DNA from 2 places in the Orenia marismortui DSM 5156 genome. Region 1 is predicted to be linked to the other one. Evidence: riboswitches for the same ligand, from Rfam matches in the RefSeq annotation. Region 1 holds a riboswitch; the other holds the start of a gene.
What was found. Region 1 has a riboswitch for cyclic di-GMP ahead of flgB (flagellar basal body rod protein FlgB). Riboswitches for the same ligand answer to the same signal wherever they lie in the genome.
Positions count from the first base shown of each region.

Region 2: it holds a riboswitch for cyclic di-GMP, as region 1 does, so the genes downstream of both, OREMA_RS0103670 (Ig-like domain-containing protein) here and flgB (flagellar basal body rod protein FlgB) in region 1, are expected to answer to the same signal.

Region 1 is NZ_KB900623.1:305,111-322,291, reverse strand. Features, by position in the region: gene OREMA_RS0115245 (flagellar hook protein FlgE) at 1-1,040, opposite strand, end outside; gene OREMA_RS0115240 (TIGR02530 family flagellar biosynthesis protein) at 1,170-1,556, opposite strand; gene OREMA_RS0115235 (flagellar hook assembly protein FlgD) at 1,571-2,029, opposite strand; gene OREMA_RS0115230 (flagellar hook-length control protein FliK) at 2,045-3,388, opposite strand; gene OREMA_RS0115225 (MotE family protein) at 3,403-3,948, opposite strand; gene fliJ (flagellar export protein FliJ) at 4,033-4,494, opposite strand; gene fliI (flagellar protein export ATPase FliI) at 4,500-5,834, opposite strand; gene OREMA_RS0115210 (FliH/SctL family protein) at 5,824-6,618, opposite strand; gene fliG (flagellar motor switch protein FliG) at 6,611-7,612, opposite strand; gene fliF (flagellar basal-body MS-ring/collar protein FliF) at 7,627-9,186, opposite strand; gene fliE (flagellar hook-basal body complex protein FliE) at 9,218-9,508, opposite strand; gene flgC (flagellar basal body rod protein FlgC) at 9,528-9,953, opposite strand; gene flgB (flagellar basal body rod protein FlgB) at 9,956-10,363, opposite strand; cyclic di-GMP riboswitch class I at 10,567-10,658, opposite strand; gene codY (GTP-sensing pleiotropic transcriptional regulator CodY) at 10,818-11,597, opposite strand; gene hslU (ATP-dependent protease ATPase subunit HslU) at 11,677-13,062, opposite strand; gene hslV (ATP-dependent protease subunit HslV) at 13,077-13,604, opposite strand; gene topA (type I DNA topoisomerase) at 13,688-15,778, opposite strand; gene OREMA_RS0115160 (DUF494 family protein) at 15,800-16,294, opposite strand; gene dprA (DNA-processing protein DprA) at 16,587-17,181, opposite strand, start outside.
Region 2 is NZ_KB900617.1:818,737-835,917, forward strand. Features, by position in the region: gene OREMA_RS18195 (alpha-amylase family glycosyl hydrolase) at 1-3,290, opposite strand, end outside; gene OREMA_RS0103670 (Ig-like domain-containing protein) at 3,518-5,167, opposite strand; cyclic di-GMP riboswitch class II at 5,378-5,463, opposite strand; gene OREMA_RS0103675 (alpha-amylase domain-containing protein) at 5,626-7,446, opposite strand; gene OREMA_RS0103680 (starch-binding protein) at 7,559-9,694, opposite strand; gene OREMA_RS17110 (pullulanase-associated domain-containing protein) at 10,026-13,598, opposite strand; gene OREMA_RS18200 (alpha-amylase family glycosyl hydrolase) at 14,056-16,440, opposite strand.

The sequences.
Region 1 (17,181 bases):
GTCTCAAGCTGACCATTCTTATAAGAACCAGTTATTACTCCAGCGCTATCAATAGTAATACCTTCTAGTTCACCTGCAGCATAACCATCTGCAGTTTCTGCTTTAGCACTCATAGCAACATCACCATATTGGGTTATTTCACTAAAATCAAGAGTAATAGTTTGATTAAGTGCTGCTCCTCCAGTCGGACTAACCTCTAACTTAGGCAAAGCAGCCTTTAATTCTGCATCAGTAATATTGCCATTTCCGTCACCATCTAAATTAGTAAAGGTACCAGTATTACCAGCATCTATCCCTTGAACATCTCCATTAGTATCAAAACGAATAGTTCCTGTATCTCCACTGTCAATATTAGCACCATCAACATTAGTTACTGTATAACTCCAATCATTATTAGCAACTTTTTTAAACTCTAATTCAACAGTATGTTTAGTTCCTAGAGAATCATAAACAGAAATTGAAGTAGTATGGTTATCATCTATTTCTGCACTAGCATCTAAATTACCAGTACAATTAATCTTTTCACTGGCTCTAGCTGGCATCGATGAAGTTAATGATATTGCTTCTAAATCACCATTAGTATCGACATCTTTTTTACCATCTCCATCTACGTCAGCACCAGCCATCCAACCTTGTACATAAAGTCCATTGGCAGAATTAACCAGATTACCATCTTCATCAAATGTAGTAGCACCAGATCTAGTATATAAACTGCTACCTCCGTTCTCTAAGACGAAGAACCCATCACCTTCAATTGCTAAGTCTGTAGTAACACCAGTAGATTGTAAGCTTCCTCCACTCATATTTTGATCAATACTACCTATTGTAACCCCTAATCCTACCTGTTGAGGGTTAGTACCTCCACGTCCATCTTGGGCAGAAGTAGCCCCTTTGATAGTTTGATTTAACATAGTTGTAAAATTGACACTACTACTCTTAAACCCAGTAGTATTTACATTAGCAATATTATTACCAATAACATCAAGCTTTTTAGTATGAGCTTTTAATCCTGATATTCCAGAATATAATGAAGTTAACATCTATCAAAACCTCCTTGTTTTTAAAGCAATAATTTAAATCATTCAAAAACTATATTTACTTTTAATTATAAATTAAATTCTTCTATCGCCTCTATCAATCAGCGATTATAACCTCCCGTTAGGGTCCAGTTATTTCATCACAATGGCACTATCTATATTTGTAAATAGATTTTCTTCCATACTATCCTTATCCATTGCAGTTATTACAGTATTATTTTTGACACTAACAATAAAAGCATTGTTATCAATTAAAACTAAAGACTCCTTAGCACCCTTGCTCTTTGCCTTATCTATTGCTGTTTCTAATTTATCAATATCTCGGTTTGTAAACCCTATCTTTCTTGACCGCAGTCTTTTAACAGCATGTTTGGATAACTTCAAACCATCATTATCATCCAATTTATTTTTCAGCAAAGCTTTAAAGCTATCACTTGAACTATTTTTATCAATATTATCAGATTTTCGATGAGACTGTTGTGATAAATGTAAGGAGCGATTTGAATAAATTTTATTCATACATAATCCTCCTTCTATGACAAAATCTCTTGTATATTAGCTACTGAGTAGGATTCACCGTCAATAACAACATTAATATTTCCATCAGACAGATCTACTTTTTCAATTTTTCCAGTTATAGTTTCTACCTCTTCGCTTTCCGAATTTGTCTGTTCTACAGTAACCTCTTTACCTATTAATTGACCTGCTTGTGAAAACTGTTGATAATTTATAAGACTAGATATGCTAGTATTTAAGTTTTCTATAGTTTTAGTCAATTGATCAGATTGCTGCAAAGAAGTATATTCTGTCATTTGTGACATCATTTGGCTGTTTTCCATTGGCTCAGTTGGATCTTGATATTGTAATTCAGTTACTAACAAACTTAAAAAATCATCTGTAGTCAACTCATTTTTATTAGTTTTTGTAGTAGCATTTCCAGAATTTCGAATATCTTCAACACTTGAATATGATGTACCTTCTACTGTACTCAATCTATCCCCCTCCTTCTAAACAATATAATTCAATTTATCATTTAAACCATTATTTTCACCTTTAGCTTCTTCAGTAATAGTGTCTTCTACTGTTAAAGCTAATTCATCTAGATCATCCAAATTAAATTTTCCGCTATTATTCTTGCTTTGCTCCTCATTAAATGCAGAGTGTTCATTTCCACTAAAGGCTTGAGATAAATCTTCTCCATCAAAAGCTGTAGAAACATCTAGGGTCTCAATTTGTAAATCCTTCTGACTTAAACTCTCGCGCAACTTGAATATATTACCCTCTAATAGCTCTTTAACTTGTCCATTTTCAGCTAAAATTTTAGTTGATAAATGTCCTTCTTCAAGAGTAATTTTAACATGTAATCTACCTAATGATTCTGGCTTTAGCTCAATAGTAATTTCTTTACCTTTATTAACAGTTGTCAAATCAATTTTCTCATTAACCTGACTAACTATATTCTTAAAATTGACCTCTTTGTTAGACTGAAGTTTATTGATACCATTAGAAACCTCAGACTCATTAGCTAGAATATTATGATTAATATTCACATCTATATCTTTTACTAAATTATCAGCATTCTTAGTCTTAACATCTTCTAAACCTTCAGACAATAATCTGTTATCATTTGTCTCTATATTTAGGATTTTACTACCTTCAACATTTCCTTTTTTATTCAAATGTATAGATTCTTCTTCACTTCTTACATTAGTGTTATATCTAAATTTATTTTGATTATATCTACTTAATTTAGCTATACTAGATTGATTCATTGCTTTGTGATGAATTAATCTTTGTTTTTCAGAAGTACTATCACTAATATCCTTAACTTTCAAATTACTAATCAACTCTTTGAGAGTAGATAATTCACCTTCTAAGTTTTTGCCTATATTGATTTTACCTTCATTAGTCTGGCTATTTTTTAATAATGAAGTTAACCTTTCCTTTATAAGCTCTAATTCTTTTAAAGGATTTTGAAGTAATAGGTGACCTTTTGATTTTTGTGATACTTCATCACTTACTACTTTTACACCTTGTAGTGACTCATTTGGTAAATCTAATTGTTTTATAATCTTATTTAAAATAGAAACTATATTTTCTAAATCATCTTCATCTACCTTCTCCAAATCTCCCTTTAACAAATTCTCTATCTTCTGAATATCTTTCTCATCTACATCTATATCAGCTTTTTCTTGCTGTTGGTCTACAGAACTATTCTTAGAAGATTGATCAATCTTTTTCTCAAGAGAAGTTACAAAATCACTATTACCCTCTTCTTCTTTAATCCTTTTATTATTTGACTTTGGAGCAGACTGAAGATTAGTATTCATAACTGCATTCATAGCTGTCATCTTTTCACCTCCTTTCAATAAGATAATCTTGTTGAGATATCAGCAGCTATCCCACTATCCATACTAGATAAGATTTCTGCTACTATTTCTTCATCTATCTGATTTAATATATCAATAGCCAACTTTTCATTTAACTTAGGTATTATTTGAGCAGATTTTTCTGCGTCCATTTCACTATATACATCTGCTAATTTTTTTGTTTTTTCTTCATAAGCGATCTTGTCAGTTTTAATATTTTTTATATTTGCATTCAAATCAGCAATATTATTTTTTTGTTCAGATATAATATTATCTCTAGTCTTTAATTCTTCAAATAATTTCTGATTCTGCTGTTGCAACTTTTCTAAATTTCCTTTAAGCTCTTTTACTTGATCTTCTAATGCTTTATTTTCGTTTTTAGTGACTAGATATTTATCTACAGCTGGAATACTTTCTACCTTAGATAATGATGCCTTTTTTATATCCTCGATGGTAAAAACTTTAAAATAATCTAGTAAGAACAAACTTAAAGCTGCTAATACTAATAATACTACTAGTCCTAGGAGTATCTTCTTTTTCATTATTAGCTCCTCCTGCTTAACTACTATTTAATAAACTATTATTCAAATTAATCAACAATATAAATATATATATTAAAATTGCTCTCATAAGCCTTGCGATCTATTACCTTTATAATTAAACTTATTAATAGCTAACTCATCATTTAACTTCTGTTCCTCAGATAACATTTCTTGCCAATGCTCATCATATTTTCTATCCCTTAGTTTAACTAGAGATTTTTTCTCTTTAGTTTTAGAGATTAAGTTTTGACGGCACTTCTTTATTTCATCTTCCCAATAGTTTAGCTTTAAGGTTAACTCTTCAATTTCATCTCTTAAAAATTTAATATAATTTCTTGTTCTTACAGCTTGCGATGGATTTATTTTGATTCCTTCTTCCTTTTCTAACTTCTGTTGAATATTCTTCTTCTCTGCTTTCAAGTTATCAATCTTCTTCTCAATTTTTCGATATTCTTGTATTAATCTAGCTAACTCTTTTTGTATTGCCTCTTCTTCTTGCTTTTTTAGATCTAAAACTGACTGTAATCGAAAATTAAATTTTTTCAATTATATCACTCTCCAGCAAAGATATTCATCAAAGAATTAACAGTATCACTATAACTACTGTTCTCATTAATCCCCTGCTTTAAAAAGTTATTAACTGCATCCAATTTATCTAAGGCATAATCTAATTTAGGATCACTACCTGGTTCATATGCTCCAATAGTAACTAAATCTTTAGCTTCTTCATAAGTAGCCAATACACTTCTTAACTGACTAGCAGCTTCCTTATGTTCTTCACTTACAATTTCATTCATCACTCTACTAGTACTCTCTAATATATCTACAGCAGGATAGTGATTTTTGGCTGCTAAATCCCTAGATAAAACAATATGTCCATCTAAAATACCTCTAACTGTATCAGCAATAGGTTCATTCATATCATCCCCTTCTACCAATACTGTATAAAGGCCTGTCATTGTTCCCTTTTCATTAGTACCTGCCCTTTCCATTAACTTTGGCAACAGAGCAAATACTGACGGAGTATATCCTCGTGTAGCAGGTGGTTCACCTACAGCCAGACCAACTTCACGTTGAGCCATAGCAAATCGAGTTACAGAATCCATCATAAACATAACATCTTTACCTTGATCTCTAAAATACTCTGCAATAGTAGTGGCTACCAAAGCACCTTTTAATCTAATTAAGGCGGGCTGATCAGAAGTAGCTACAACTACTACAGAACGCTTTAATCCTTCTTCTCCCAAATCCTTTTCAATAAAATCACGTAATTCTCTTCCACGCTCTCCAATTAAAGCAATAACATTAACATCCGCATTTGTATTACGTGCAATCATTCCTAAAGTTGTACTCTTTCCCACGCCACTTCCTGCAAAAATACCCATTCTCTGACCTTTCCCACAAGTTAGTAAACCATCAAGACTTCTGATCCCTAAAGACAATGGTTCAGTAATTCTCTTTCTGGTCAAGGGATTAGGAGGAGAATTATAAACTGAATATTCTTCCAACTTACCTTCAACAGAAAAGTCTGACATAGGATTACCTAAACCATCTAAAACATGCCCTAATAATTCAGGACCAACCTTAACTTTCAATGGTTCTCCAGTAGAAAAGACTTTACAACCTGGACCAATACCATCCATTTCACCTAAAGGCATTAATAATACACTATTATCTCTAAATCCTACTACCTCAGCTTGAATAATCTCTGAACTAAGTTTAGGTTTAATCAAACACTTTTCTCCCAAATGCACATTAGGACCTTCAGATTCAATAGTTAATCCTACAACTCTTTTTACTTTACCAAAAGATTTAATTGGATTAATATAACTTAAATCATTAACCAACTTAGCTATATCAAAATCAAATAATGATTTATTCATCATTATTCACTTCCAATAATCTGCTTTCAATTTCTTTTAATTGAGAGTCAATACTAGCATCAAAGCCACCAAAATCTGTTTCAATAATACATCCACCTTCTTTGATGCTTTCATCACTAATAATTTTTATCTTTTCTAGGCCATTATTTAAAGCTATTAGTTGCTCTTTATAATCTCCTAATAACTCTATATCACCAGGACTAACTCTGATACTAATTTCTTCTTCGCCATCTAATAATCTGATTGTATCTTGGATAATATTTTTTATTAATTCGGAATCAAGTTGTAATTCTTGTCCAATAATTTTTCTACTTATAGCAATTGATAATTTAACTATATCTTCTCTTATCACTGCCATTCTTTCATTAATTTCTTGATCAAATTCCTCAACACTATCGTGAAGAGTATTTGTCAGACTATTAAATTTTTCTACTATCTGTTTTAATCCCTCTTCTTTTCCTAATTCAATCCCCTGTTTATAAGCTTTTTCTTTATTTGTTTTAATAACTTCATTAGCTTCTGCTTCTGCATTAGACTTGATCTTTTCAGCCTCTTCTTTTGACTGGTTAATTATTTTTTCAGCTTTAGCCTGGGCATCAGCTACTATTTCATCGGCTTTTTTTTGAGCATCAATCAAAATTTGTTGTTTAAGATTATAATTTTCCTCTTCAATTTGCTCTTCAAGATTATTATCAATATTGTCTTTTATTATTTTATGATCAGATCTATTATTGATTATAAACTTTTGGCCTGATTTAACTTGACCTGACTTTATAACATTAGACAACAACCTCATCCTCTCCGCCACGATTAATGATAATTTCTCCAGATTCTTCTAATTTTCTGATCTCATTAACAATTTTTTGTTGTGCTTCCTCTACATCACTTATTCTAACAGGTCCTAAGTATTCTATATCCTCTTTTAACATCTCAGAAGCCCTCTTAGATTGATTAGTAAATATCTTTTCAGCCACTTCATCACTAACTGTTTTAAGAGCTAATGATAAATCATCTGTATCAACCTGACGTAATAGAATTTGAATATCTCTATCTGTTAATAATGTGATATCTTCAAACACAAACATCTTTTGTCTAATTTCTTCAGCTAATTCTGGATTTTGTTCATCAAGATCTTCTAGAATCTTCTTCTCAGTTGCTCTATCAGATAGGTTTAAGATATCTACAATCGAATCTATTCCACCAGCAACAGTATACTCATTAGTCATTAATGATGATAATTTCTGTTCTAATACCCGCTCTACCTCTTTAATAACATCAGGACTAGTTCTTTCCATAGTAGCAATTCTTTTGGCTACTTCAGTCTGTTTATCATAAGGCAAAGAAGATAGAATAGAAGCAGATTGATCAGTATCTAAATAAGCCAAAATTAAGGCAATGGTTTGAGGATGCTCATTTTGAATAAAGTTTAAGATCTGACTAGGATCAGTCTTTCTTAACTGATCAAAAGGTCTTACTTGTAATGAAGCAGTTAAACGATCAATTATATCATTAGCTTTATTTTGCCCTAAAGCTTTTTCTAAGACTTCTTTAGCATATTCCATTCCACCATGGCTAATATAATCATAAGCAACACACATCTGATGAAATTCATCTAAAACTTGATCTTTTACATCTGTAGAGACTTTATCTAAATTAGCTATTTCCAAAGTTAAATCTTCTATTTCATCATCATTTAGATGTTTAAAAACTTCTGCTGATGAATCTGGTCCTAAGGAAACTAATAGAATAGCTGCTTTTTCTTTTCCAGTTAAATTTGCCATTCCTTTCCCTCCTATTAATCTTCAGATAGCCAACTTTTAATTAATCCAGCTATCTCTTCTGGTTGATCTTTAATTATATTGCGTAATTGATTTTGTAATTTCTGCCTTTCTCTTTCTTCACTAGTTAAATTATCTCCAACTGCAAATTCTTCTTCAGCCTCATCAATTAGATAATCAACATTTTGTCCTACCTCAGCTTCACTACCCATTTCATTTCTTCGTTTTCTATATAACACTATCAATAGCACAGCAATTAATATTGCTATACCAATCAATAAAGATAATAGTATAGTTCTTCTCTTTGCTGCTTCACTAGCTTCAGCATTGATAACCTCTTCTTCTAAACTATTATCAAAAGCCATACCGATGACTGTAATCTGGTCACCACGATTCACATCATAACCTACAGCAGCTGAAATAAGATTAGTGATTGCTTCTTGTTTCGCAGCATCTAATTGGCCATCAGGCGTATCTACAGTTACTGCTACTGATAATTTCTCTAGTGTTCCAGGAGCTTGTACATATTTTTCTACTTCTTCATTGATCTCATAATTTACAATTTCTTCTTCTTTATCATGTTCTGTTCTATCCTGATTATTAATTTTATATTGAGGTAAATTAGATGTAGTTCCAGGAACTCCTTCTGGGGTAGTAGTCATACCTTGACTACTCTCTGTTTTTGATTGTTTACTACGTATAATTCCCTCATCATCAACTACAGGTTCATACCTTTTACTTTCTATATTTCTTTGATCAAAATTTAAAGTCGCATTAACAACTAAAGAAAAATTACCCATCCCTAACACTTTAGTTAACATTACATTCAAATCTTTTTCAATAGCCTCTTCGAATTTATTCTGTAAAGCTAACTTATCACTAATATCAGCCTTTTCATCATCTTCTTTGAGCTTAGCCGATAATAAATTACCAGTTGTATCTACAATAGTAACTCTAGTAGGGTCTAAACCATTTACACTACTAGCAACCAAATTAGCAATAGACTTCACTTCTTTAGTAGTTAATTTGGTATATTGCTTTAACTTCAATACTACAGATGCTTTAGCAGGTTCCTCTTGCTCTTTATATATACTTGATTCACTAGGAGTAATTCTTACATTAGCAGATAGAACATTATCAAGCTGCTTAATTGTTCTAGCTAATTCCCCAGATAAAGCACGGTTAAATTGAACCTTCTGTTCAAAATCAGTACTCCCGATCTGATTGCGGTCAAAAATTTCAAAACCTACATTCCCTCCAGTTGGAAGTCCTTGACTTGCTAAATCTAACCGCAACTTATGAACATTCTTTTGAGGAACTAAAATAGTAGAACCATTATCTTTCAGCTGATAAGTAATTTGTTTTTCATCTAAACTATTAATAATTCCCCCTGCATCCTCCATAGATAAATTATTAAATAATACCATATATTCTGGTTTGCTAGCCCAATGAGCCAGCAATAACATTCCAATGAATGTAACAAGAGCTGATACAATAATCACTATTTTAGCTTTTTTATTAAAATTGTTCCACAAATTTTGTATCTGCTTTTTTATTTGCGAGAAATTTTTAACCATATTTACACCCCAATCTCACTGAACAAGTACATTAAACCTGTATCCTCATAACTTCTTTATAGGCATCTATAGCTTTCTTAGTTATAGTTGTAGTTAAATCTAGTGATAGTTTAGCTTTCTGTGCAGTAATCATAACTTCATGAATATTTTCAGCTTTACCCAATGCCAAATCTTCCCCTGCTTTATTCGCAGCATGTTGTAAACTGTTAACTTTTTGCAAAGATTCTTTCATAACATTAGCAAAAGAAGGATACTTATCCTTCTTTTCATCAAGCTTATCTACCTTCATTAAGCTATGATTACTAATTTGATCTATTTTCATTTAATTCTCCTCCCCTAAACTAGCCAATTTTCAAAGCACTTTGAGCCATTGACTTAGCTGAATTTAAAGCAGTCACATTTGCTTCATATGCTCTAGTAGCAGAAATCATATCTGTCATCTCAGAAACAATATTAATGTTAGGCATTTCGACATATCCTGATTCATTAGCTTCTGGATGATTAGGATTATAAACTAACTTATAAGGTTCTTTGCTCTCTTGAATAGAGGATACCTCTACTCCATTTCCTACATCTTCACCAGTATTAAACTTATTGATTTCATCTTTTAATTTTGCACTAAATACAGGAAGCTTACGACGATAAGGCTTACCATCTTCAGCTTTAGTTGTATTAGCATTAGCAATATTACTAGAAATCAAATCCATTCTTAACCTTTGAGCTGTCAACCCTGAAGCACTTATGTTAAAATTATTGAATAATCCCATTCCTACCTACCTCCCTTTTGTATTACTGAGTCTAACCTCTTAAATTGATTACTAATTTGTTTTACTACCGCTTGATATTCTAGAGTGTTTCTAGCAAGCATAGCCATTTCTGCATCTATATCTACATTATTATCATCATTTCTAACAGAAGTATTTTCTTCTGTATGAACTCTTGCCTTAAAAGAACTTATATCCTTAGAATTAATAGCAATATGCTTTTTGTTTGTTACTTTTAAGTCATTTCTATTTTCTAATAAATCAGATAATTCTTTTCTGAAACTTACATACTTCCTTTTATAGCCTGGAGTATCTGCATTTGATATGTTATTTGATATAGCCTGATGATTTTTAGCAAGCCCATCTAAACTTTTCTCCAACACCCCAAAATTTCTATTATCAAAGATTTTCATTAAGTATATCCTCCCTAACTTTGTCATATATAAACACATTAAATACTCTACTTTCAATATTTCGACTTATCTACTAAAATTCCTTCAAAAAAATATATCCAATCCTTCTTTTTAATTCTATGTATGTAGGTAGGTTTAATCAAAATAAAATATCAATTTACATAAAGAAAAAAGCTACAGTTGCCTCACCAATAGCTTTTAAAGTGTGCAACCTGGCAATCATGGATATTTGATAAATATCTTTAGACCCATAGCTTTGCGCCACTACCTTTCGATAGATTTGCTAATTATTTTATTTTTATGTAATACCATAATAATTTTATAAATATTCGAGTTTAATGTCAAATTTTTTTCTTGCAAATAAAACTAATATAAGTAATTATTTTCCACAAAACTACAAATTACTATTTTATAGCCTTAACAAAACACAGGCAAAACCTGTGTTTTGTTAAGGCTATTTAATTTCTTCTAAGCCATCAAGCAATCTATCATTTAAAATTTTGATGTAAGTACCTTTCATCCCCAAAGATTTAGATTCAATTACACCAGCACTTTCAAACTTTCTTAAAGCATTAACAATAACTGAACGAGTTATCCCCACTCTATCAGCAATTTTACTAGCCACTAATAGACCTTCTGTACCATCTAATTCTTCAAAAATATGTTCAACAGCTTCTAATTCAGAATAAGAAAGCGTCTCTAAGGCAATATCAACAGCCGCTTCTTTCCTTGTTTCCTCTTCCATCTTTTCACTTCTTAATCTCAAAATCTCCATACCAACTACAGTTGCTCCATACTCAGCTAATAATAAATCACTAGAACCAAACTCTTGGCCAAACCTAGCTGCAATTAACGTTCCTAGTCTTTCGCCACCACCATTAATAGGAACTACAGTAGTTAGCTTATGCTTAAAAATACAATCTTCATGATCCTTAAATACACATAAACCTTCTTTTTGTTCATAATTAGATCTAGTATGATAAATACCTAATAACCAATCATTATAGCTTTTAGGGAACTCCTCAGAACTAATAACTTCTTCAAACATTAGATCACATTCAAAAGCATCAACCAAAGTATAGCCTAACAACTTTCCTCTTTCATTAACAATATAAATGTTAGCTTCTATAGTTTCACTTAAGACTTGAGACATTTCATCATAATTCACAGGATGTCCAGCAGAACGTTGAATTAATCTATTTATCTTACGGGTCTTATTTAGTAATTCTTCCATATACTTTCCCCCTCAATCATCAAGCATTTTACTATGGAGTTACTCAAATTATACACAAATTATATTTTTATTTCAAATATTATAGTATATATTTGCTTAAATCTTTATTTTGTACAATATTATCTAATTTGTCTTTTACATATTCTCTATCAATAATTACCTCTTTATCTTCTATCTCAGGTGCTATAAATGAAATTTCTTCTAGTAATTTCTCGATAATAGTATGTAATCTTCTTGCTCCTATGTTTTCTGTCTGTTCATTTACTCTAAAGGCGATATCTGCTAATTCATCAATTGATTCTTCTGTAAAATCAATCTCTATACCTTCTGTTTCCAATAAGGCTTTATATTGTTTTATCAGTGCATTCTCTGGCTTAATTAATATCTCTTTAAAATCTTCTTTAGACAAACTACTTAATTCTACTCTAATAGGAAATCTACCTTGTAATTCTGGCACTAAATCTGTAGGACTAGCAACATGAAAAGCACCCGCAGCAATAAATAAAATATGGTCTGTCTTTACTGGCCCATATTTAGTCATTATCGTTGAACCTTCTACAATAGGTAATATATCTCTTTGTACTCCACCACGAGAGACATCTGGAGCAGATGAAGAATTCTTACCAGCTATTTTATCAATTTCATCTAAAAATATTATTCCTGCTTCTTCAACCCTTTGTATAGCTTCTCTACTTACTTCATCCATATCAATTAGTTTTTGAGCTTCCTGTTCTTTAATTATAGATTTAGCCTCTTCAATACTAACTCTTCTTTTTTTCTTCTTACCAGGAAACATTCCACCAAAGATATCTTGGAAATTAACTCCCATCTCTTCCACACCAGTTCCCGAAAAGATTTCAACCATCTGGGATGGATTATCTTCTACTTCTATTTCTACCATTCTATCATCTAAATCACCTAATCTTAATCGTTCTCGTAACTTTTCTCTTTGATTTTCAAATCTTTCCTCTCTCTCAACATCTAATATAGAATCTTCTCTATCATCATCAGCAAATAACGCACCAAAGGGGTTTTTATTTTTACTTTTAGGTCTTGGCAATAATAAATCTAGTATTCTTTCTTCTGCCAAACTACTAGCTTTATCTTCAACTTTTTCAATCTTCTCATTTTTAATCATTCTAATGGATATCTCAAGCAAATCTCTAACCATAGATTCTACATCACGCCCAACATAACCAACCTCAGTAAATTTAGTAACCTCAATTTTAATAAAAGGAGCTTTGACTAATTTAGCTAATCTTCTAGCTATCTCTGTTTTACCAACACCTGTAGACCCTATCATCAAGATATTTTTGGGGACAACTTCATCTTTTAGATCTAAAGGTAACTTTTTTCTTCTATATCTATTTCTAATTGCAACAGCTACTGATTTCTTAGCTTCATTTTGACCAATAATATATTTATCTAATCTTTTAACTATCTCTTTTGGAGTTAATTCTTCCATTTTTCAGCCTCCTCCTATATTTCTTCTACACTAATATTCTTATTAGTATAAATACAAATATCAGCTGCTATCTCCAAGGATTTCTCAACTATCTCTGCAGCTGTCAAATCAGAATATTCTATTAAAGCTCTTGCAGCAGCTAAAGCATAAGAACCTCCTGAACCAATGGCAGTAACCCCATCATCTGGCTCAATAACATCACCTGTTCCTGAAATGACCAATAATGATTCTTTATCAGCAACAATTAATAATGCTTCCAATTTCCTTAACATTTTGTCTGTTCTCCATTCTTTAGCTAACTCTACTGCTGCTCTTTGTAAATTACCATGAAACTCTTCTAATTTTCCTTCAAACTTTTCAAATAAAGTGAAAGCATCAGCCGCTGCTCCTGCAAACCCAGCTAATACATTCCCATTATAAATTCTTCTAATCTTTTTAGCACCATGTTTCATTACAGTATGCTGCATCGTAACTTGACCATCACCAGCAATAGCAACCTTATCTTCACGTTTCATTGCTATTACAGTAGTTGCCTCAAACATATTAGTTCACCTACCCTACTAAAATAATAATTGAAACCAACGACTTAGCCAAACAAAATAATTTTTATACCTATATATAATATTTATTCTTTATTTCTCTCATAATCGCATTCTTTATTTATACAATAAATCTTCTTTTGTCCTTTACTATTCTTTTCTACTAAAAATTTATTTCCACATTTAGGGCATTTCTCATTCACAGGTTTATTCCAAGTCATAAATTCACATTCTGGATAATTGCTACATCCATAAAAAGTTCTCTTCTTCTTGCTTTTTCGTTTTACCACATCACCAGTCTCACATTCAGGACACTTAACCCCTATCTTATTTAAAAACGGCTTGGTATTTTTACATTCTGGGTACTCAGGGCAAGCTAAAAACTTCCCATACCTACCATGCTTGATAACCATATTACTACCACACTTTTCACATATTTCATCTGTAACTTCATCTTCTAAAGTAACATTTTCCATATTTTCACGAGCTTCTTCTAATCTTTCTTCAAAAGGAAAATAGAGATCTTTTAGCAACTGAACCCAGTCAACCTCCCCAGATTCAATTCTGTCTAAATCATCTTCTAACTGAGCTGTAAACTCTATATCTGTGACTTTTGGAAAATGCTTAGACAATAAACCATTAACCACAGTTCCTAATTCTGTTGGTTTAAATTGACTGCCTTCTCTCTCAACATAACCACGATTTTGAATAGTAGCTACAATTGTAGCATAAGTACTCGGCCTTCCAATACCTTTCTTTTCTAAAGTCTTAACTAATTTTGCCTCTGTATATCGAGCCGGAGGTTTAGTAAAATGTTGTTCTGGAATTACTTTGTTTAAACTTATATTCTCTCCTTCTTTTAGCTCTGGAAGAAGTTCATCTTTAGTACTTTGTTTTGTGCTATCTACCTTTAAGAAGCCAGGAAATAATTCTATAGACCCTTTAGACCTTAACCAATAATCTCCACCTTTTATATCAACAGTTAATGTCTTATATAAAGCAGGACTCATTTGACTAGCAACAAACCGCTCCCAAATTAATTTATACAATTTATATTGTTCCTTATTTAAGTAACCTTTAATCTTATCAGGCGTTCTAAACACTGAAGTAGGCCTTATTGCCTCATGAGCATCCTGTGCACCAGATTTAGCTTGATAATTTTTAGGCTTTTTAGATAAATATTTTTCTCCTAAATTATCCTTTATATATTTTCTCAAATTACCTTTTGCTTCTTTAGAAATCCTGGTTGAATCTGTTCTCATATAAGTAATTAAACCTACTGTTCCATCAGCACCTAAATCTAAACCTTCATATAATTGTTGTGCTAAATACATTGTCTTTTTTGTACTAAAATTAATCTTGGTAGAAGCCTGTTGTTGCAAGGTACTAGTTGTAAAAGGAGCAGAAGGATACCTTCTTCTTTTGCTTTCTTTGATTTTAGCTATTTTTAAGTTTTCCTCTTCTAGAGCTTTAACTATTTTATCTGATTCCTTTTTATTGGCTATTCTAAATTTTTCACCATTAATTCTATGCAATTTTGCCGAAAATTCCTGCTTACTTTCTCCCTTTACTTTAGTATCTATTGTCCAATATTCTTCTGGGTTAAAGGCTTCAATCTCTTCCTCACGATCACATATAATCTTTACTGCCACCGATTGTACTCTTCCAGCACTCAGCCCCTTTCTTACTTTATACCATAATAGAGGACTTAACTTATAACCTACTAAACGATCTAAAATCCTCCTAGCCTGTTGTGCATTTACTCTATCTTTATCTATAGAACGAACTTCATCTAATGCATTCTTTATTGCTGTCTTTGTAATTTCATTAAATTCAATTCTACACTCACTATCTTCATCTATTTTTAATGCATGTGCTAAATGCCACGAAATTGCTTCCCCTTCACGGTCAGGGTCTGTCGCCAATAACACACCTTCACTTTTCTTAGCTTTCTTCTTTAAATTTTGTAAAGTTTTTCCTTTTCCTCTGATTGTTATATACTTAGGTTTGAAGTCCTCATTAACATCTACTCCCAATTGACTTTTAGGTAAATCAATTACATGTCCCATAGATGCAGCTACCTCAAATCCTTTACCTAGAAATTTACTAATAGTTTTTGCTTTAGCCGGAGACTCTACAATAACCAACTTCTTCTTTTTCTTCTTTTTTCTAGGCATTTTATCACCTCCAATTTTATACTAATTAATATAGTTATTATCTAATTTAATATCATTATCCTTAAACTCTTTTATCTCATTAGAAATTATAGCTAACCTTAATTCATTATTAACTACCTCTTTTAATACTTTCCATAAATCTGAAATATCAATAACTTTATTACTACCTACTAAACACCTTGTTATTACTTTCTCCAATTCTCCATCTCTTAGTAAATTTAAAACATTCAATTTCATAATAATCCCTTGCACTTCTATGTCAAATTTTGATTTTTCTCTAAAATCTAATACTCTATTTTTAAATCTTTTATTATTTGTTTTATTACTTTTATTTTCTGGTAAATCTATTATTTCCGAAGAAGAAAATATAAATTCAAAAGCTTGACTAATATCATCTAAGTTATACCCTTCTTCTCTTAAAGAATTTATTAATTTCTCCTCATCTTGTATAATTTCTCCATCATGTAGCAATCTTTTTACTAGCTGACTAATTATCTCAAATATATTCTGATTCATCTTCTATGTATGGTAAAGAAAAAACCATACTGCCTCCTTTCTATCTCCTAATCAAAAACCTGCTGCATAATAAACTCTAAATAAGTGCAAAAATTTTAATTATATTTTATAAAGTATAAATATAGATATCCAAATTCAAAGTGAAACTTAATGGATATAAAGCAACAGTAACGAGTGACTAGTTAACTTATTTACTGGTTACTGGTCACTAGTTACTTGAGTTTCGCATTATCTATAGAGACAAATTTAGATTTCAACCTAAAGTCGGATGACTATATTATAAAAACTTTATCTATGTAGCTAATCTAAACCTTTTACCTGGTAATTGTTCTATTAGCTCTTCCAATTCTAACTCCAATAATACTGTATTCAATTCTGCTGAATTCAAATTTATAACATTTAATAAATATTCAAATTGTTTTGGGCTATATGACAATCTCTGATATACTTTCTTTTGTTCTGGAGTCAATTTTTTTATAATATTATTTTTATTTATTATATTCTCATCTAACAAATTATTATTTGATTTCTTATTTTTAAAGTCATTATTAGAGCTATCTAGATCTATATCAGTCCGTAATAAGCTAGAAAAATTAATTTCTTCTAAAATATCATCTATATTCTGAACTAGTTTTGCCCCTGATTTAATTAATTTATTACTTCCCATACTTTGTTTCCTAGTTATATCACCTGGAATAGCAAAGACCTCTCTCCCCTGTTCTAGTGCAAATTCAGCAGTAATCAATGAACCACTCTTTTTAGTTGCTTCTACTACAACTGTCCCCAAAGAAAGCCCACTAATTATCCTATTTCTTCGAGGAAAATTCCTTCCATAAGGTCTAGTCCCCATAGGAAAAGGAGTTAGTACAGCACCATTATTAATTATT
Region 2 (17,181 bases), on a different contig from region 1:
TCAAACTCTACTGTACTATTACTTACTGTAGCAGTATCACCATCGTAAGCATCTCTTACTTGGGTTCCATCAGCAAAGATTCCTTCTACATTTACACTTGTAGTTCCACTTCCACCAATTGCAATTACAACTTTATCTTCCATAGCATTTCCACTATAAGTTCTACCATAAGTGTTATTTCCTAGATCAGTTTGTTGACCTGCACCTACAGCAGGATGGTCATGTCTAAATTGACCAACTTTCTGCCAATGGGCTAAAATATCTTGATTAGTGTTCCATTGATAATCTGATCTTGTAGGCTGATTTGCATCGCCATCAACCTCTGGTCCAAGCTCTCTAGAGTTCTCATCTCCATAATAAATCTGTACTCCACCAGGCAATAATAGTAGCATTGTTCCCATATCTTTATTAGTATCATACCAATTATAGGTATCCCTAGCATCATGAGAATTAATATAAGTTAACACATTCCAATCTCCATTATTAATCCGATTAGCATAATCCTGCCAAACATCTCCTACATTAGATATTGATGGAGGATTCTGGTTGAAAGAAAAATTAATTACTGATTCAAAGTCCTGTGTACCATCTCCATCATTATCATTGAAATAATCACTTCTACCTACACCATGACCAAAGTCTTCAGCAGTCATCCAAAAATCTTCATCCCATTCTGCTCCTGGGGCATTAGAATTCTCAGCCCTCCAAGTATCTAATGCATCTTCTGCGGCACCTTTCAATTGTCCCCATCGCCATTTTTCAACGTGTTTAGCAGTATCTACTCTAAACCCATCAATTCCAAACTCTTCTACCCACGCAGCTAACCATTTGATAATATAGTCAGCTGGTGCACTATTATTTAAATTCTTTCTTAACTCTTCAGCAGCTGGTACAATCCATTGATCATATCCACTTTGTTCCATTGACCATTTAGTCTCTAGTATTGGTGCTAATCCAATACTATTAGTTATTTCAGTTTTAATATCAGGCAAACCAGAATCAGGAAGCTGTTTTAAAGGTGGTTCCCCAAGTGGTTCATATCCAGGTAAACCTGCTCTAACCCAACCATTCCACCAATTACTCCAAGCAGATTTATTATCATAATCAATATAATGATCATGGTAACTGTGCCAATTCTCACCGGAAGATGGTCTCCAACTCATTACTTCTTCTTCACTAGCATCTATTCCACCAAATCCATATTGTACTCCATCCAGCATAGTGTTATAACCTGGATGATTCATTACAACATCCATTACAACTCTAATCCCTTGACTATGAGCAGTATTTACAAAATCCCTAAACTCTTCTATTGTACCCATATTTTTATCCATCATCGTCCAATCAAGCGCATAATAACCATGGTAACCATAATGAGGGAAACCTCCAGAACCGCCACCACAAAAACCATGCATCTGTTCATATGGAGCAGTAATCCAGATTGCATTAACACCTAAGTCTTCAAAATATCCTTCCTCTAACTTTTCAGTTAATCCAGCAATATCTCCCCCATGGAAAGTTCCTGTATTTAACTTATCACTACCATAATCAGTGATCCGTCCATAAGAATTATCATTACTTGGATCTCCATTAAAGAATCTATCGGTCATAACAAAGTAAACACTTGCATTATCCCAAGTAAACTTATCAACTACCGCTCCATCATCTCTAGTGTAATCATAGCTTACTTCAGTTGTTCCTTCTGAGTTAGTAGCACTTGCTGTTAAAGTACCCTTCTCACCATCAGCTACATAGTCACTTATTTTAATTTCAGTAATTTCAGTAGTAGAAAGTGTAAATGTTTCACCAGCAAATTCACAACTACTAGAAGTTATACTAGCACCACCATCATCAATAGGTCCTACCTCAATTACTGTATCTCCTTTATATGTTCCACCTTTAGGAGATACTGGAATCTTTGGTTCAGATGGACCATTAAGATTATCTGTTGTCCAATCACTTCCATCCCACCAGTATTGGCCTAAATCCTTAATTTCAGTATCGCCACCAGTTAATTTATTTCCACCATTAGCTGAATCTGTAATTATTATTCCAAAGCTAATTCCACTTTCATAATTATTTAAATTATCTTTACTTATAGTTAATTTATACCAACCATTGCTTTCTGAGTCCATAGCAGTTTGATTATTCCAACCACCAGTAGGCTCATACTTAGTTCCATCAGTACCTGTATACCAGCTATAAACATATGGTGTAGCACTAGAATCAGATTTAAAGTGTAAAGTAATTCCCTCTGGCGCTGGAGTAGTTTCACTAACTGAATCACTTAAATCACTAGCCAAAGCATCAGCATCATAGGCTCTTACCCAGTAATAATAAGTTGTGTCACCTTGAACATCTGTATCACTATAATTATGAGTAGTGATCGCTTTCTCCATTAAAGGAAGCTTCTCTGCCTCACTTGTTCCTCGATAGACTAAATACTTATCTGCACTATCATCCCAAGTTAAGTCTATTGCACCAGTACTTTCATTATATTTAGCAGTTAATCCAGTTGGAGCTTTAGGAGCTAACTGCCAAGTTACATTAACTTTTAATTTTCCTCCAGAAGTAGTATTCTCTAAATCAACACTAACATTCTCAGCACGACCTGGTAAAGCTTCAAAAACTTCAGTAGCTTTATCTACAATTAGATTCTCTTCACTATCATATAACTTGACTTTTGCAGCATATTCACCAGCTGGAGTAGAACCAAAATCAGCTTTTGCTTCAGCAACATCTATCTCAGCCTCTAATCCAACCTCTTCTGGTACTATAGTCACTATTCCACTAGCAGCCTCTGCTGGCATATTCTCAAAATTCATAGTTAAATTCTTAGTAGCTTGAAGTTCTAATGTTACTGTAACTGTAGACTCATCATCATTTGTAACTGCTGTTGTATCTTCAGGCGATTTGTAAGCTACAATTTCTTCATCTCCATCTACATAGATCCCCTTGATAATTATTTTATATTTAGCATTCTTTTTTAAGTTTTTAAACTCAAGACCGACTTCTGTAGTCCCTTCCTCAATTTTAGCTTCACTTTCATGAATATCATTGCTATCATTTACATTAATTACTTTTCCTTCTATCTTCTTTAAATTAATATCTAGTTTTTGAATACTTGCCCCGTCTTCTTGACTCCCAGGCAGCTTAACTGTAACTCCTAACTTTGATTGATTACCAGTTAGTTCATCGCTCCCCCCATTACTACTACATCCAACTAACATGAATAAAGTAATTATACTTAGTAATAAGGCTAATTTTTTTCCTCTTAATTTATAAAACATAAAATCCCACCTTTCATTTAGGTTAACATTAATAATTTATCATCCAAATTAGGCAAGTAAAACTTATTAAAATCTAAAATATAACCCATTATAATATTTGATAAATAAGTTCACTTGCCAGATATAGATTTAAAGTTTTTAATCATCAATTAATCTAGAAGACAATTCTACTTTATAGAATCCCTTCCATTGGACTGATGAATTTAATCATTACTATTATCTCTTCATTATTGAGCAGCATAAGTTACTTCAAGTGCTTCACTTAGATCACTTCCCAAAAATCCTCCATTACTACTCTTTCTATAAGAAACAACCCAGTAATAATAAGTTGTACCTGCTTCTACATTTTCATCAACATAAGTTTTAGTATCTGTAATTAAACTATATGTTAAAGGAGTTTTTTCGCCAGTTACTTCTGTACTACGATAGACTAGATAGCCTGCAATACCTTCTTCACTATCATCCCAACTTAGAGTTATAGCTGAATTATCTAAAGTTGATGATAAAGATACAGGAGCTTTTGGAGCTGTTTCCCAGTCTACTTCAATTCCTATTTGTGCAGACTCATCAATTACTGTTAAAGTAAATCCTACTGTTAATTCTGTTCCTGCTGTACTTCCTATAAACTCATAAGTTCCTGCTACACTTGTATCTACTATTCCATTCTCAACTATATTCCCATCGGAATCTTCCCAAGTTAAATTCACTTCTTTTGTAGTTCCGTCACTCATTGTTGCTGTTCCTGTTGCTGCTAAAGTATATTCTTCACCTACACCTACTATTGCTTTTGAAGGATTAACCGCTAAATTTTCAATGAATATTCCTTCCTTAACTATTAACTTGAAATTCACTGTTAATTCTGTTCCTTCTACACTTCCTATAAATTCATAAGTTCCTGCTACACTTGTATCCACTTCCTTATCCCAGATTATATCTACTGTTTCTTCACTTCCATCATTATAGCTTGCAGTAGCTGTTGCTGGTAGACTATAATTACTTCCAACTTGAACTGTTGCTTCTTTTGGATTAATATCTAAACTCTCAATAGTTCTTTCTTCCTTAACTATTAACTTGAAGCTTACTGTTAATTCTGTTCCTCCTACACTTCCTATAAATTCATAAGTTCCTGCTACACTTGTATCCACTTCCTTATCCCAGATTATATCTACTGTTTCTTCACTTCCATCATTATAGCTTGCAGTAGCTGTTGCTGGTAAGCTATAACTATTCCCTACCTCTACTGTTGCTTCTTTTGGATTAATATCTAAACTCTCAATAAATCTTTCTTCATCAGTAACTATTAACTTGAAGATTACTGTTAATTCTGTCCCTTCCACACTTCCTATAAATTCATAAGTTCCTGCTACACTTGTATCTACTTCCTTATTCCAATTCACTTTTACCGTTGATGCGCTTCCATCTGTCATTGTTGCTGTTGCAAACTGAGGTAATTCATATGTATCTCCTACTGATACTGTTATTTGAGAAGGATCAACACTTAATTCTTCTATCTCTACTGCTGTACTCTTTTTAGTTAACTTTGGAATAACAGGCATAGGGTCATCAGCTTTAACTATATAAGATCTACTCCATTTTTCATATCCTGTCGCTGTTACTTCAACATTATAAGTACCAGGCTTAAAATCATACTCTCCACCATCATTAATTTCATCAATTGTTTTAACTATAGCCCCATCACTATTTATAATTTCTATAGTATAATTAGCTATAATTTCACCTGTTTCAGCATCTTTAGGCACATTGATCTTTAGGATTCCTAATTCTGAACCTCCACCTCCTCCACTACTACTTGAACATCCAACTAATCCAATCACTAAAATTAAAAGTACTAATAAATAAAATTCCTTACTCCTCAAAACTACCATCTCCTTGAAATATATTTTTTATAAGAAAAAATAAAAACATACCCAAGCAATAATAAAATGCTAGATATGTTCTCTTATAACCTTATATACTTTTTTAAACTTATCTCTCTGTTCTAAACTTTTGACACTATTAATTTAAAAACTCTTATTAATTTTATAGTTTATAATCTTATTTAAAAATAAAAACCCCACCCTTATTATAAAATACAAGGGAGGGTTCACCATTAGCTCAATATAGACAATAGGTGACCAATTACAGTCTATACATCATTGCTTCCTGAAGAAGATTATTTTTATTTTTAGTATTATTTATTTTATATAAAAATAATAACATATAATGGAATTTAATTCAAGTTATTTTTTTAATAAATCAAAAATAATATAAAAAAAGGTATAAATCAGATTTTCTAATCCAATTTATACCTTTAATATATTAAGATAAAGGTTCATTAATTAGCTGGTACCCAAACACTCCAACCTTCATCAATAGAATTTTTCACTTTGAAATCTCCATACCCATCTGCATCAGTCTTAACCGTTCCTTTAACATTAGAAGTAATATCATAGAACTCAGTATTAGACTTACCTGAGTCGATTCTCTTAGTAGTTAAATCACCAGAAGTACCTTGGGAAATCATCATGACTAATCCCGTTCCTGGAACATCTGACAGACCTCCTCTAACATAAGAATAAGTATTTACATCATTAGTCTTAACCTCTCGTCCAGGACCATAAGCAAAATATCTTCTTGCCTTTAGTAATTTATCTAGTCCTACTTTCTTTCCATCTTGGTAATAATCTTTCCAATAAACCATAGGCAATCCATCTTCTCTCATTAAAATATAAGTATAAGCTTGATACTTTCTTATATTAATTGGTGCTTTATACTCTACAATATCTCGACCAGTATCATGATTATCTATAAAAGTAACTGTTTTATCAGCAAATTTCCTCTTATTAACCATACCGGCCTTACTTAGAGTAGACATATTTAAATTCCCATTTCTTAATGTTTCAAAGGTTTTTCTTAATGGAAAATCAAACACATGTAAATTAGGATTATTTACATCATACATATAAAAACTTAGCCCCATTGTATTCTCTACCCACGCTTCTCCTACAAAGAATACATCTTTAGCTGTATTTTCTTGAATACTACTTATCCATTCATCAATAAATTTAGAATCAACATGTTTAACTGCATCAAGTCTAAATCCATCAAAACCAATATCATTTATAATCCAACTTCCCCATTCCTTTAACTCATCTTTAACATTTTCATTTTGATAATCAACATCTGCCCCTAATAGATAATCCTTCTCAAAAGTATCATCCCATGTCTTCCCTTTGAAATTTTGTGGTGCTATATTCCCTAAATTAGCAGCATAATCTACACCATCGAAGGCCTTCCAATCCCATTTCCATTCATCAGCTTTACTATAATACTTCTGTCTTCCTTTAAGTGGATAAAATTTAGTATAAGTTTCTGCTTTCTGACCAGATGCTAAGATAGAATCCCCTATATTTTCATAACCAGCACCTAATCTATGATTTAATACTGCATCATAATAAACTTTAATTCCTTCTTGGTGAAGGTCAGCTATAGTTTGCTCCAACTCTTCTTTAGTTCCATATTTAGTTCTAACTGTGTTAACCTGATTAAATTCTCCCAAATCCCACAGATCATAAGTTCCATAACCTTCATCTTGTTGCTCATGAGCTTTATTAGCTGGTGGTACCCAAACAGAAGTAATCCCTATTTTAGCTAAATCATCTGAACGTTCAGAAAGTAGTTTCCATAGGTTTGATTCTTTTGGATATTTTTCTTTATACTTACCTTTATTCATTTCCCAATAGAAAGTTTGCATCAGAGTCTCATTAGGATCTTTAATTTCTGGATAACTTCTACTAGTAGTAAAATCAGTTTTAGTAGATAGCTCATTTCCTGTGCTAGACTTAATATTAGTAACTAGCTGGTAATTTGTTTTGGCTTCTAATTTTAAACCTGTTAAAGTAACTACATTTCCTTCTACATTAGTCTCAATTTTAGATTTACTATCCCCTTGGACTAAAGATACTTTTGCTCCAGCAACCTTTTCATTAAACTCTAGTTTAAACTCCCCTAAAGTATAATCTACACTATTAAGATTATAATCTGTTAAATCAGAGGAAACTAGAGCAAACTCATCTCCAGTTGATTTACAACCTGTTAATGTTACTGCTAAAATTAATATAGATAGTAAAGCATACAAAGTAACTCTTTTTCTCATTATCTACTTCTCCCCTTTCTTTATCTTTACTTCTAATTTTATATTCTCTAATGATAGCTATTTTCCTGCAATTATAGAATTAATTCATATATAATCAATAACTAATTTTGAGCTAATTCCTATCTTGTCTGGTAAATGTAACTTCTCTACTTACAGTACCTATTTGATTGCTAGCAGTTATAGTCAACCTACCAGTCTCCTCATTTTCTAAATAATCAGCAAGTCTTATATCTGCTTTATCTACAATATCGATTCTTTTACCATTAAATTCACAGATTAAATCTATAATCTTATCTCCATTATCTTTAATAGATAAAGTAATACTTTTAGTTCCTAAATAAGTACCAGCTGGAGTATCTATTATAATTTCAGGTTTAGATACAAATTTTCCATCTTTATACCACCATTCACCAGCTTCAATTCCCATTATATTTCCTGTATCACCACTATCCCAATTAATCTTTGCATTTAATTCTTCAACCTCAATATCTATTAGACTATAGCTATACCATCCATCTTCTTCCTCTAACATAGGTGTACCTGGCCATACACCAGTAGGCTCAATTTTAGCTTCACCTTTTCCTTGCCATAGATAAATATTTGGCACTTTCTTGTTATTATTCTTAAAATGGAATGTAAAATCTCTATTAGTATTATCTTTTTTATTATCAGTATCTCCTATTGTAAATCTAGCTGTTTTTGTAATTGTTGCTATATCATTCACTACTGTTACAGAAAGTTCTCCACTTTCATTCTCTTTAAGATAATCACCTAAAAGCACAGTAGTTTTATCTACATCTTCTCCACTAATATTCAAACTAATATCTTGGTTATTAAATCTAGCACTTGTCTCTATAATATCTTCTCCACTAATAGATATCTCCAGTTGAGTCTCAGAGTCATAAGAACCAGGTTCTAAATCAAACTCAATTTCTGGCTTAGCTGGCTTATCAGGATTATAGGAGTACCATCGACCTTCCTGATACCACCATTCATTTTCTCTTCTATGCAAATCTTCGAATTTTCTTCCATCACCAGATACAAAAATGATATTTATATTTCTGATCTCTGGAAACTCAGCAACATACCAATCATTAGCTTCTGATTTCATAGTTTCCATATCTTCTAAACTGCCTGATAATTCTATTTTTTCTTCTTGTTCATTTAGATACCAAGTATATATTTGAGGAGCTTTCTGAGCATCACTATCTTTAAAGTGTAGCTTAACACCATCATACTTACTAGGAATAGCAGTGGCACTAACCTTGGTAGATAACTCACTATTTAGCCCAGCTTTATCAATTGCTTTAACCCAATAATAGTATGTATCACCTGCCATTGCAGTTCTATCTTTGTAATAATTATTTGTACTCTCTTCTAAGGGAGTTTTAGAACTCTTATCTGATCCCCTATAAATCATATAATTAGTAGAATTATCTTCCCAATTGAGCAAAATACCTGACTCTGTTGCTAAAGCAGTTAGCCCAGTAGGAGCCTTTGGTGCTACTGTAGATAACCAAGTAGTATTAACTACCTTCTCTTTAGCTAAGTCATACTCTATTTGGGTAACTCTTCCTGGTAAAATCTTAAGGTCATTAACCGTTTTTTCATAAATTGAGTTATTATCTGAATCAAATAAATCTATCTCTAATAGATATTTATTAGCAGAAATTTCATTAAAGCGAGCCACCTTATTGTCAATATTAATATCTGTTTTCAACCCATTAGAAGGAGTTAAAAATACTTTTCCTGATTTAACTTCTGAGATTAAATTACTTAGCTTAATCACTAATCCTTTAGCATCTGTTAAATCTTCTTCACCAAATGAAACTGTAAGTAGATTATCATCACCATTGATTGTAGTAGACTTATCATTATCTTCATAGACTATATAACCATCTTCATCCTTAACAGCTATATCAAGCTCATATGTACTCCCTCTAGATAAGTTATTGAAGTTTAAAGAAACACTACTGCTACTGCCTTTAATCTCCTTAGTTTCACTGTCTTTATCATTACTATTATTACGATTTACAATTGATACCTCTACCTTTTTCACGGTAAATTCTTCTTCAATCTTATCTGTTGCTTCATCTGTATCTTTCTTGGGAACTTTAACGGTTACTTTTAAATTGGAACTACCACTGAGGGTATTAGTTCTAGCACCATCACTACATCCCAATATAGTTAAGAGTAATAAGAATACCATCACTGATATTAATACTCTCTCTAAAGCAGATTTAAACATTAATCTCACAGCCTTTCTATATCTTAATAATCATAATATAATTTATCATCTTTCTAATTATTGCTTTATTACTTACAAAACTTGAACTGCGATCTATAACATAATATAAAATTAAATTTTATAAATTACTATTTCTACTACAAGAAAATATTTCCTTCATTAATAATTATATAAATCAAATCCTTTACTATTTCATAAATAAAGTTTTAAAGGGATTTAAAACTTTATTTATGAAATAGTAATTCAACTTAGAAAATTCTATAATATATAATAACATATATATATAAAATGAGGCAACTATATAGTTGCCCCATTTTTAAACTAAATTAGTTTATTTAATTGTATAAGTTTGATAAGTTAATTCTTGATCTACTGTTGGATCAACTAACTTATCATCAAAAGGAGCATCAATGATATTTGTAACCTCCCAATAACCATTCATCATTACTGGTAAGATTCTTATATCATCACCAGCTTGAAGTCCTAAAGCACTAAGAGAATAACTTACTTCTATAATGCTTCCATCTGCAGAACGGTTATACTCAGCTACTGTATCATCTTGAACCTCTGTACCTAACCAAGTGAAGGCACCATATCCAGGATTACCATCACCATCTAAATATGTGTAAAGAATACCTTCGAAACTAGTATCATCACTATAAACTATATTCTTATCTCCCCATGTCCAGCTTGTGTTAGCTCCAAGATCACTGATACCTGTGCTATCAGTTGTATTATCAATCAAAAACATAGCATCTGTACCCCAACTACCATCAGCTAATTCCACTAACATATATAAATTATCAGTATCATTAGCTACATAAATATTTTGAACATCCATTCCTGCTGGATCAGCTATATTATCTCCAGTGTCAGTTACCCAAGCATCTGCTGTAGCATCAGTATATTTATCAGCTATAGAAGTATCATCCCAAGCTACGTCTTTATTTCCATCTACAACTATTGAATCAGATGCAGGCTCTACTTTAATTACTGCTACAGATAATGGATCTACAGTTACTGTATCAGCAGTTACTGTTACACCAGATACAGTTGATACTGCAGTAGCACCAGACTCATCATTATCTACAAGAACTGTAGCACTTGTCAAGTCTTCTTTTACTGCAAAATCTCTTTCAATTGTATCTCCATTAATGAATACATAGTATTCACTTAGATCTGTTGCTGTAGATTTATAAGCAATAATTTTATCTTCAGCATCTTCGGCAGGATAAATAAGCTTTACATTAGAATCAACTAAAGATTTATCACCTAATCTAAAGGCATCTGTTGATCTTCTTAGTTTAATAAGACCTTTAGTATACTCCATAGTCTCATTTTGAACTGTATCTCCAGTTGCTGCATTCCAATCAAATGCATTAATTACATCAGATGAATCATAAGAGTTGTGAATAAATACATCTCCTGTCGCTGGTACTTCTGTATCCTCACCTTCAGGACTTCCTGTACCCTTCCACTCTTTAGTTCTACCATATTCTTGACCACCATGTAAGAAAGAAATTCCTTGACTTGTTAAGATAATAGCATTTCCAAGTCTAATTCTCTTTTGAATCTCTTCCTCTGAATCAGCAGGTGATTTCTCAATAGATTGAGCAATCACATCATGTAAAGTTAAGTTATCATGAGCAGCAATATACTGAACAACATCGCCTGGGTCATCAGCAGTAAAGTTACCTGGCTGAGCTTTAATATTGTTAAAGATTGTTTCGATAGGTCTATCTCCACCAGTAATAAACATCGGTTGACCTTCACTTCCATAACCAGATTTTAAGTTATTTCTAATTTCATCAGAGAATACTGCTACATCATCTGTGCTAGAAACAAAGTCTTGATCAGCACCTTCAGTACCTTCAGGACCAGTATACATTCTCCATCCTTCACCAATAAATAATGTATCAGGGTTTACTTTTGCTACAGCATCATAGGCTGATTGTATTGTCTCACTATCAATTAATCCCATTAAGTCAAATCTAAATCCATCTACTTTATACTCTTCCGTCCAGTAAACTAATGAATCTACAATTAATTTTCTCATCATAGCATGAGTAGAAGCAGTATCATTTCCACATCCAGAACCATTAGCACCTTCTCTAAAGTAATAACCTGGATTAATTCTATCCATAATATCTGTTGCTGCCATATGATTATAAACAACATCAAGAGTTACTGCCATACCTGCATCATGAATAGCTTGAACGAGATCTTTTAACTCTTTAATTCTTAATTCAGGATCTGTAGAATCTTCTGAATACATTCCTTCTGGAGCAAAATAACTATGTGGATCATAACCCCAATTATAATTATTTCCACTAGAATCATACTCTGTTTCTCTTGTTCCTGACTGTGACTCATCTCCAAAGTAATACGACATTACAGGAAGTAATTGAATATGGGTTACTCCTAAATCTTTTAAATAATTTAATTTCTCGGTAAATGCCGCATAAGTTCCAAATTGATTTGTTAGACTAAGTCCTTCTTGAGAAGTAAAGTCTCTAACATGAATCTCCCAAATAATAGCATCCTCTCTCTTTTCAAATCCATCTACATTAGCAAAATCAAGTGTTGGTCCTACAAGAGAAGGATCTACTATAGCAGCTTTACCAACAGTATCATCACCATTACCATTAGTATCTACAGTAAATTCTGCCATTGACTTAGCATATGGGTCTAAAGCTAATCTTGTTTCACCATTTATTGTTACACTATATTGATAAAAATAACCTCTTAAATCACTAATACCAGTATTATCACTATTTAAAGTAACTCTCCATACACTTCTTGGATCCTTTTCCATAGTAACTCTAGTAACCTCTGTATTTTGGTCAGCTTTATCATAAATAACAGCTTCTACTTCAGTTGCTTTTGGTGACCATAAATTTAATTGTACAGTACCATCACTATTATAAGTAGCACCTAAATCATCTCCATCATAAGCAGTCAGAGAATCTTCATACCTTGCTCCAGTATCTGCTACTACTGTCTTACCATCATAAGTAATCTCATAAGGTTTTTGATTATCAACATCTAAACTACCTGTTAATACTAATGTTGTGCCATCGACTACATCTAAACTATCAATTGTTACCTCATTACCGTCTTTATCTACTACTGCTATTTCCGATTGAGCAATTCCCATAGTATCTGTAAAGACTACTTCAAGTTCTGTTGGACTAACAACTTCAGCAGAGATTAGACCTTCAGGAACTTCTTTATCAGAACTAATGTAGACAGTGTCATCTCCTTCGAAAATCCATAATTCATTATAATCTCCCAAGAATTCAAATAAATGATCTCCACCATCTTTACTAGAATCTCCCACTTCTTCATCAACAGGTACTAATCCTAAATTACTCCCTTCCCCAGTTAATGGGACATAATAATAAGCACCAAAATCGTCTACCCCAGATTTTTGTAACCCATGTGGCCAATCTGTTGTGTTTTCTACACCATCTCCCCATAGCCATAAGGTATAAGTATCATAGTCATCCGCATTTCTTTGATAATGAACCAATGCCTTTCCTTCAGGTATATAGGTTCCACTTTGATCAATAGTTACTGTTACATCTGTAGTATCTTCTCCAGCAGTAACAACAACTTCTGTTTCACCATAATATTCTTTAGTTCCATCAACTATTGAAACTCTTAATGTATAGTTGCCTGCCTCTACATTCTTAATAGCTGTATCTAATGACCCTTCCTTACCAGCCACAGTAACTATAGCTGTACTAAGATCAAGATCTAAATCACTAAAAGAATCAGTGTTGATGTTATCGCTACTAACTAATATATTACCAACTTTTCCTGGACCATCATCATCACTCGAGCAAGCTACTAATCCTAAAGCTAAAGTTAAAATCAATAATAAACTAAATATTTTCTTCAATTAAAACCCTCCTCTAATCAATTAAATTTTATATAATCACAACAAAATTTCTCAATTCATAATTTTTTCTTATTTCATCTATCACCTCCAAACTGACATCTGTAATTAACCATAACAAAAAATAAAAACATATCTGAAGATATAAAATCTCCCTAGATATGTTTTCTTATAGTCTTATATTATTATCTATTGTTATTGTAAATCTAAAATTAAACAACTAGCTGTTAACCATATTTATACTTATTGTAAATAATATGTTAATCAGCCAAAAATTATGCTCTTATAATGTTATTTACTCTATTATTATTTATACACAAAATATAAAAACCCTTCTTTAATTGTGTTTTTTTATTAAAAATTCAATATTATTATTATATGTGAGGTAGTGATAATTAACAAACCACTATTTACTTATCACTACCCATTTGATATTCAGAAAAATATAATCCAAGATCAACTACTGCACAAGTAAGAATCTTCCTGTTAATCCATCTACAGGAATATCATAGTCTCCAGAACCAGTTATCTCCTCACCTGTCAATAGATCAACTAACTTAGTTCCACCTACATTAGAAACTGAGATTGTAGTTTCACTTGTTCCTGTATTCAATACATAAACTATCTCTTCTCCTGTATCTAAATCTGTTTTAAGATCAGCATATTTAGTATTTTCAGCTACTAAATTACTTCTCTCACCATTCCATAATGCAGGATGATTCGCTCTTATCTCCATTAATTTAGAAACATAATTTTTCAAGTCAAGCTCAGCTGTTGTAAACCCTGAAATTTTACCTTCACTCCGTGCAACATTATCGTCATAAACATCAGCAATGTCATTATCATTCACATAACCTTCTCTTTCATCTCCCCATTCATCACCATAATAAAGGGTAACTGGACCTGTATAAGCCGCCATAAAGCTAAATGCTGCCTTATGTCGTTTCCAATAATCAGGATTCTCTGTACCATAACCTAAATGAGGTGCTCTTTGAATTAAGTCTCCAAAGCGAAGTAAGTCATGGTTAGTTAACATCAAGTTAGGTTGTGCATAATCTTCATAGACATTATGAGTTTCCAGTCCTTCGTTTAAAGCCGATGCATCTTTCCCTCCAGAACCACTTTCTTCAGCCGCTAAGACTTGAACAAGTCTATATCGCATTGGGAAATCAAAAGCTGATCTTAATCCATTTTGACTATATCCTGTATCATTAATATCATTCTCACCTTTCCAAATCTCACCAACCATATAACCTAAGGTTCCCCATTTTTCTCCTGCTGCTTTACGTTCTGCAGTTACTTCTTCTACACTTCTTCTAATCTCATTCCAATAATTATGACCATCTTGATACAATTGATATGCTTGATCTAATCTCCAACCATCAATCTCAAACTCTTCAATCCAATAGGTAGCAACCTCTTTATAAAAATCCAAGCTCTCTGGATAATCTACTGGATCATTTGGACCTGAAGGAGTATACCCTGATGGTGAAGCAGGTATGTTAATATCTTTGTGATGACCAAAAACTCCATCGAGGAATACATATAATCCTCTGGCATGTGCTTCATCAATTACTTCCTTCAATTTAGTATTGCCACCCCAATTATCATCTACATTAAAGTAATCCTTAGCAAAATAACCTGTTGCATCTAATTTACTTTCTCCATCAGACTCAAAGACAGGAGTCAACCAAATAGCATTCATCCCCAAATTTTTAATATAATCAAGAGAATCAATAACACCATCTAAATCTCCATAAGCATCAGCATTCCCCCATACTTCAGGGAAATTTTCCTTACCATCACCATCTAAGAAGGTCGCTACAAAGATCTCATAAATTCTTAAATTATTAAACTCTTTAACTTTAACAAGCTCTTCCATAGAATACCTAGAACCTATCGCCGCCTCTACAGACTTACCATCATAAGTTATATTATAAGGAGCTTGATTATCAGGATCTAAAGTAGAAGATACTAGAGTTAATATCTTGTCATCAACAATCTCCAAAGAATCAATAGTAATCTCTGATCCAGTTTTATCAGTTACTGATATTTCAGATTTAGCAATTCCCATAGTACTTAAAAATCTGGCTTCAATTTCTGTTGGACTAATAACCTCAGCAGATACTATTCCCTCAGGAAAATCTTTATCTGCACTAGTATAGATATTAGTATCACCTTCAAAGATCCACAACTCACTATAATCACTTAATAACTCAAATAGATGATTCCCGCCATCCTTATTTTCATTAGTATCAACAGGAATTAAGCCAATATTATTACCTCCATCTTCTGCTAAAGGAATATAGTAATACGCACCAAAGTCATCTTCTCCAGATTTTTCATAGCCATTGGGCCAATCATTTTCACTATCAGAATCTACTATACCATCTCCCCAGGCCCATAAAGTATAAGCATCATAGTTGCCGTCATTTCTTTGATAATGAATTAAAACTTTTCCTTCTGGTACAGATGTTTGCTTTTGATCAATAACTATAGTTCCAGCATAATTATCCTCTCCTGCTGTAACAGTAATTTCTTTTTCACCATAATATTCTATACTACCATCTACCACTGAAATAGTTAAATTATGAGTTCCCTCTTTAATATTACTTATAGTCTCATCTAACTTACCTGTTTTGCCAGCAATCTTTACCTCAGCTGATGTAAGATTTAGTTCATTAATACCAAGGTTAGGACTAACTGTAACATTTGAACTTTTGACAATTACATTACCAATGTTTTCCGATTCACTATCATCACTACTACATCCTGCAAAGACTCCTAAAGTTAATAAGAGTACTGTTAATAGGATGATTTTTTTCTTATTTAAGATCTTCAGCATAAAATTCTACCTCCATTGAATTGATTATTTCTTAGTTTATTAAAGACTTAAAAACTTTTTCTACCACGAATTTACACCAACCTCCACTAGTGAAACATTAATACATAAACTACTATTAATTTAATCATTATCTTAATTCTTTTTTCTCTTGCTCTTATCCGTGTACATTCGTGTTCATCTGTGGTTCCAAATATCTTTTGCCTTTGATTAGTAATTTTAAGAGCTTAAAAGCTTATTTACCACGGATTAACACGAATTAACACTAATAAAACCTTTAGAACCCTATTAGCTATAAATATCTCTAGACTTTATTCTTTTTTATGATCTTATTCGTGTACATCCGTGTTCATCCGTGGTTCCAAATATCTTTTGAACTTTATTAGTAATTTCAAGAGCTTAAAAACTTTTTTACCACGCGCCCTGAAGACATAGTCTGAAGAAGTAGCCTTGGGCTGAATCCACACAGATTAACACTAATAAAACCCTATTAGCTATAAATATTTCTAAACTTTATTCTTTTTAATGATCTTATTCGTGTTCATCTGTGGTTCCAATATCTTTTGACCTTGATTAGTAATTTTAAGAGCTTAAAAACTTTTTTACCACGAATCCACACAGATTAACACTAATAAAAACTTTAAAACCTTATTAATTATAATGTTCTAGATCTTATCTTTTTAATGACCTTATTTGTGTACATCCGTGTTCATCTGTGGTTCCAATTCCTTTGACCTTAATTAT